2 regions of the Gordonia sp. 852002-51296_SCH5728562-b genome follow, and region 2 is predicted to be linked to the other one. Evidence: riboswitches for the same ligand, from Rfam matches in the RefSeq annotation. Region 2 holds a riboswitch; the other holds the start of a gene.

Region 1 (3,341 bases), on a different contig from region 2:
ACCACTCAACACGATGCTCCCGACCACCGCGCCGGCGGCCAACAGAGCGAGGATACGTGGGCGGTTCTTCATCGTCTTAGTCCCCTTGTCTGAATTCTTCTGTGTAGTAACTGGTTACGGCACGCAGAGGTAATCATCGTGCACACTCGCACGGGTTCCTCAGAGCACCGCGGAGAGAAACGCTTTCGTACGCTCGTGCTGCGGGTCGTCGAGAATCTCTGCGGGAGAGCCTGATTCGACGATCCGACCACCGTCGAGGAAGATCGCCTGGTCGGCCACTTCGCGGGCGAATCCGATCTCGTGGGTGACGATCACCATGGTCATTCCACTGCGCGCGAGGTCGCGGATCACGGCGAGGACTTCGCCGACGAGTTCCGGATCGAGCGCGCTGGTCGGCTCGTCGAACAGCAGCAGGCGCGGCTCGAGCGCCAAGGCGCGTGCGATAGCGACGCGCTGCTGTTGTCCGCCGGAGAGTTGGCGCGGATAGGCGTCTTCGCGGCCGGCCATGCCAACTCGTTCGAGAAGATCACTGGCGCGTGCCTGCGCCTCTCGGCGTGCGATGCGGGCCGCCAACGGACCCTCGATCACGTTCTGCAGCACCGTCATATGGCCGAACAGGTTGAACTGCTGGAACACCATCCCGATTTTCGAACGCTGCTGAGCGATCTCGCGATGCGACAGCTCATGCAGCTTGCCTGCCGATGGTCGGTATCCGATGATCTCGCCGCCGACCTCGACGAAGCCGCTGTCGGGCTTCTCGAGGTGGTTGATACACCGCAGCAGTGTCGACTTGCCCGAGCCGGACGGTCCGAGCAGCACGGTGACGGTGCCTGTCGGGACGTCGACGTCGATGCCGTCGAGCACCTTGTGGAGTCCGAAACTCTTGCGCAGTCCTCTGATTCGCACGAGAGGTAGTGTCTGGTCGTTGTCCGCGTCGTCCTCGTGCTGGTCCGCGTCGTGCCTGCGGTGGGTCGTCGAAAAGCTCACGCGCGCACCGCTCCTTCGTTGCGGAGGTCGAGTCTGCGCAGCTCGGTACGGACCCGCCCGAACAGGGGCAGGTTCTCGCGGACCGTCGTCCAGAAGCTCTGTTGCGGTCGACGATTGCCGCGTGAGTAGTGGCGTTCGACGAAGTACTGTCCGACCGACAGCACGCTCGTGACGATGATGTACCAGATCGTCGCGACCAAGAGGAGCGGCAGGATGAGATAGTTCTGCTGGTAGATCAACTGCGCCGAATAGAGCAGATCTTGAACCGCGATGACGCTGACGATCGACGTCGCTTTCAGCAGACCTATCAGTAGGTTTCCCGACGCCGGCACGATCGCTGGCATGGCCTGCGGCAGGATGATTCGACGAAAGATGCGATATCTGCTCAATCCCAACGCTTCTGCGGCCTCAGCCTGGCCCCGGTCTACGGACAGGATGCCACCGCGCACGATCTCTGCGGCGAACGCCGCGACGTCGATGGTGAGTGCGACGAAGGCCGCGAGTACACCCGAGAACAGGTGCGCCGTGTCGGCGGTGACGAACTCCGGACCGAACGGAATACCCAGTGACAGTTGCGGGTACAGCGATGCGAGCTCGTACCAGAAGAGCAACTGGACCAGCGGCGGGACGGACCGGATAAGCCAGACATAGCCCGCGCTCAACGTCGACAGGATGGGATTCGACGACAGGCGCATCACTGCGAGCAGGATTCCTAATGCGAAGCCGCACACCATGACAGCGGCGGTCAACCACAGCGTGAGTCCGAGTCCGCGCAGAATCGAGTCGTGGAAAAAGTAGTTGCCGACCACATCCCACTGGAATCGTGGGTTGGTGAACAACGTGTGCACCAGCATCGCGGCTAGTACCAACACGATGGCGCTGCTCACCCACTGGCCGGGCTTGCGGGCCTTGACCAGCTTGGCGGAGAGCAGATCCGCGTCGTCCGGCCCGCGAGTGAGCGGGCGCGCGTGCGCGGCGGTGAGTTCGGTGGTCACAGTTATCGGTCTTCGTCCTCGGCGTCGTCGTTACGGGCGATCGAATCCCGTCGGGTTGTCACCTGGAGCACCCCACCACGACGGAGGGTTGCTGGTCAGCAAGCCAGGGCTGGGCGCTGACGCTCATAACCGATGCCAGGTTAGTTCCAGGTCGACGCCGCGCCGAGGGTATGAATCTGCGCGATTCTTAGGGACGCGAATCAGAGCGACTGGGCGTTCGGCGCCAATTGCAGGACTGTCGTACGTTCAGGTGGATTAGCTCAAAATCGGACGAAACGACTCCGCAACCGACATCTGTTGATGCAGCGCCTTCGATCCTCTCGGGGTGGCAGCGATTAGGCTTTCAGTGTCGCTGACAAGAATCGTCGAAGCTGAGGAATCCGATGCCCGAGCTATTCGAGATCACCCGCCTGATCTGGGCCAAACCGTCGGCGATCTTTGAACTTCTGACCTCGCCGGAAGGTCACGTCGCCATCGACAGCTCTGGCATGTTGCAAAGTGCGGAGGGCTCGCCGGTCAGCGCGGTGGATGACGAATTCGTCGTCCACATGGACCGTGAGTCACTCAACGATCTCCCGATGGGCAAGTACGACGTCCGGGTGATCATCACGGGATTCGAGCAGGACCGCTGGATCGAGTGGACGATCATCGGCACGGTCCGCCCGCCCCTCGATCACCGGTACGGCTACCGGCTCGAACCGATCGAAGAAGGCACACTGGTCACGTCGTACTACGACTGGAGCCGTGTCACCAACGAGGACATCAAGGGCCGGTTCCCGATCATCCCCGAGGCCGGCTTGCGCGCGACGCTAGGAATTCTGGCGCGGACGGTGGAGACGCACTGACACTCAGCAGTTGCGTGGGATCCACGGGGGCATTTTCGGTACCCAGGATCCCACGCAACATGATCGCGCGGCTCGGCCAGGTCTCAGACGACGACGAAGGGCCTTCCTGAGCACGTTGCACGGGTGACCGCGCCCGACGATCCGGTGTTGGCCTGGCCGCGGTTGGTCACGTCGGCTCTGACGACGATCCGACCGGGGCCGGTGTGCACGCGTTCCGCGTACGCGATGGACACCTCACCGCGGACCGGCGTGCGGCCGATCGCCACTCCGGTCTGTCCGGAGTTGAGGTTGCGCCACGTGAAACGGACGGTTTGGTCGAAGGCCGGTGTGAAGAGTTGGTTGGCGTTCAGAAATTCGAAATCGACCTTGCCGTGGTCGATTACCCGCCTCGTGGGGTTCTCGACGACGCGGCCCGACTGGCCGACGCGGAGGAGGTTGGCGATGGGCAGCGGCGGAAAGTAGGGATTCTGAGAGGTCGTCGAACACACCGTGAGCGGCGGAGCTGGGTTGTAGG
Region 2 (3,341 bases):
CGGCCCGGTCGATCCACGGCATCCGCCGAGCACGTTCGCCGAGATGACGCACCATTCGTCGGTGTCGACTGCCGCACCGGGGCCGATCAGACCGTCCCACCAGCCGGGGGAGGGGTGAGCGGCATCGGCGGGTCCGGTGACGTGTGAGTCGCCGGTCAGGGCGTGCAGCGTGAGGATGACGTTGTCGCGAGCAGGTGACAGTTTTCCCCACCGCTGAAAGGCGAGGGTCACGTCGTCGATCTGCTCACCGTTGTCGAGTGAGATCGATCCGAGACGGGCGCTGAGCATCTGGCCGTCCGGGGCGTTCTCCCAGTCCGGCCGTTGCTCTGTATCCGTCTGCGGGTCGATGCTCACCGACACAGGTGTCCTCGCTCCTTGCTCTGCGTTGTCTACTTGGCTGCTTCGAAACCCCGGTCGAGGTCGGCGAGGATGTCGTCGATTCCCTCGATGCCCACCGCGAGGCGGACGAGGCCGGGGGTGACACCCGCGGCGAGTTGCTCCTCGGGGGTCAGCTGGCTGTGGGTGGTCGATGCGGGGTGGATCACCAGTGAGCGCACGTCACCGATGTTGGCGACGTGGCTGTGCAGTGTGAGCGCCTCGACGAACCGCTTGCCCGCGTCGACGCCGCCTGCGATCTCGAACCCGATGACAGCGCCCTGCCCCTTCGGTGCGAGCTCCTGGCCGCGCTTGTACCAGGGCGACGACGACAGTCCGGCGTAGTAGACCTCCTCGACCTGCGGGTTGTCGTTGAGGTACTCGGCGACGCGCTGCGCGTTGGCGACGTGACGCTCGACGCGCAGGCTCAAGGTCTCGAGACCCTGTGCGAGCAGGAACGCGTTGAACGGCGAGATGGCTGCGCCGGTGTCGCGGAGCAACTGCACACGTGCCTTGAGTGCGTACGCGGGAGCGCCGAGATCGGCGAAGACCGCACCGTGGTAGCTCGGGTCGGGCGTGGTGAAACCGGGGAAGAGGTCTTTGCCGTCGCGCTGTACACGCCAGTCGAAGGTGCCGCCGTCGATGATCACGCCGCCGATCGCGGTGCCGTGCCCACCGATGTACTTGGTGGCCGAGTGCACGACGATGTCGGCGCCATGCGCGAGCGGGTTGAGCAGATACGGGGTGGCGACGGTGTTGTCGACGATGAGCGGCACGCCGTTGCGATGTGCAACCTCCGAGATGCCCTCGATGTCGAGGATCTCGTTGTTCGGGTTGGAGATCGACTCGCCGTAGAACGCGCGCGTGTTGTCGCGCACCGCGGCCTGCCACGAGTCGAGATCTTCCGGATCCTCGACGAACGTGACCTCGATGCCGAGCTTGGGCAGCGTGTAGTGGAAGAGGTTGTACGTTCCGCCGTAGAGGCGCGGACTCGACACGACGTGCCCGCCGTTCTCGACGATGTTGAGGATCGAGTATGTCTCCGCAGCCTGACCCGACGCGACGAGCAGCGCCGCGACACCGCCCTCGAGAGCGGCGAGACGCTGCTCGACGACATCCTGTGTCGGATTCATCAGGCGCGTGTAGATGTTGCCCGGCTCGGCGAGGCCGAACAGATTCGCGGCATGGGTGGTGTCGTTGAACGTGTACGACGTGGTCTGGTAGATCGGCAGAGCGCGGGCGTTGGTCGCCGCGTCGGCTGTCTGGCCTGCGTGAATCTGCTTGGTCTCGAAACTCCAGTTGTCGGCTGGATTCTGGTCGACGTCGACGTCAGACATTGAATACGCATCACTTTCTACGGTCGGCAGGGCACGACGACCCTGTTGGGGTCCGACCTTCGGACCCGCGCTTGCTGGGGACCCGAAACCATCATCGACGAAGGATCGTCGCAGAACGGGGTCCCACAACCCGGTCATCACCCGGAGCACCCCACCGCGGTTGGAGGGTTGCCGATCAGCGAGCCGGGGCTTTGCGCTGATACTCATGACCTGGCGTCAAGGATATAACACGGCCGAAATGAAGTGAGAACCCTCCGACGCAGCCTGGTTCTTGGGGTGGACAAGGCATCGCTGCGGCGACATTGCGTGCGGGCGTCGAAAAGGCCGCGATTGAGGGTCTCTCGTGTAGTCCGAACAGTCGAATTTGGCGTCCATCGTCGTCGGTTCGCTGTTCGACCGTCGGATTCTGCTGTGGCGTGGGTCACGAAATTCTACGATCCGAACATTCGCGAGTAACTCGGCCGGAGCGGAACGCCGACGACTCGCGGCGACGCGGTACAGATCGTCCGGATTGGTGGAGAACGCATGGGTGGTCACTTCGGTTTCCGGCGATCGATCACTGCGGCGAGCACACTCGGACTCGCCGCAGTCGCAGCGGTTCTCCTCGCCATAGGTCAAACCTCCGGCGCGGGTGTCGCGCGGGCCGAGACCGCCGACAATTGCGGCAACGGCGCACTCGTCTTCGTCGGTGGTACGTGGGACCCCCAGGGACATCTGCTCGACGGCGTCACGCGCCAACCCCAATATGCCGGCTACACCGTCGAGCGCGTCGAGTATCCGGCGTCGATCTGGCCGTTGGGTGCCTTCGGATTCGACGACAGTCAGTCGCAGGGCGTCGCGGCAACGATGTCGACTGTGGCGAATTATCAGGCGCAGTGTGATGGCAAACCCGTCGTGATCGTCGGGTACTCGCAGGGCGCAGGAATCGGCGGCGACGTACTCACAGATATCGGCACCGGCAACACGTCTGGCTACGAGATCTCATCGACCGGCGTGTCCGGACTGCTCTACTCCGATCCGCGGCAAGCGGGAACTCTCTACGGACAGGGCATCGAACGCGTCCTGATCGGCGTGATCCCCGGACTGACCATGGCAGGCGGACGCGACGTCGACGACTTCGGCGGGATTCCGGTGACCACCGTGTGCTTCACGGGCGATCCGATCTGCGATCTTCCCGATCCGCTTCACGACCCGATCGGGGCCCTCGACGGCCTCGCGGGCTACTGGGTCAAGCACGGTCTGTATCCGCTCTACATGTATCTGCCAGCCACCAACGGAGCCCTGTGGGACGCCTGGGGAGTCAAGCCGTTGGACTGCCAGGACACCACCGCTGAGGTCAACACCTGTCAGCTCGTCGTGCCGTCGTCGGCGTGGGTCCTCACCCAGCAGTTCGTCGACAAACTCGGTCTCGGCTGGACCGTGCCCGACCTCGTGAGCAAGCGGTGGAAATTCCCGGACATCCTCGGCATCACACTGGCCGACTTCCAGCCGCCGATCCGGTGGGCCATGGGTTGGTTCCCGCAGTTGCCCGACCTCGGCTACGGCGGGGTGCTCACCGACGTCTACACGTTCCAGAACATGGCACAGGGACTGTTCACGTGGAACCCGGTGCTCTGGGGACAGGGCGTC

The links. A riboswitch is a leader RNA that binds a small molecule or an ion and turns the genes downstream of it on or off. The one in region 2 is predicted to bind S-adenosylmethionine.
Region 1: linked by a shared signal. The riboswitch ahead of A5766_RS15270 (amino acid ABC transporter permease) and the one ahead of A5766_RS13145 (bifunctional o-acetylhomoserine/o-acetylserine sulfhydrylase) in region 2 are both predicted to bind S-adenosylmethionine.

What each region holds. Positions count from the first base shown of each region.
Region 1 is NZ_LZMI01000082.1:2,119-5,459, forward strand. It holds gene A5766_RS15260 (transporter substrate-binding domain-containing protein) at 1-72, opposite strand, end outside; gene A5766_RS15265 (amino acid ABC transporter ATP-binding protein) at 160-906, opposite strand; gene A5766_RS15270 (amino acid ABC transporter permease) at 984-1,982, opposite strand; SAM riboswitch class IV at 2,004-2,113, opposite strand; gene A5766_RS15275 (hypothetical protein) at 2,366-2,827, shown strand; gene A5766_RS15280 (hypothetical protein) at 2,911-3,341, opposite strand, start outside.
Region 2 is NZ_LZMI01000069.1:76,158-79,498, reverse strand. It holds gene metX (homoserine O-acetyltransferase MetX) at 1-360, opposite strand, end outside; gene A5766_RS13145 (bifunctional o-acetylhomoserine/o-acetylserine sulfhydrylase) at 390-1,712, opposite strand; SAM riboswitch class IV at 1,775-1,923, opposite strand; gene A5766_RS13140 (cutinase family protein) at 2,238-3,341, shown strand, end outside.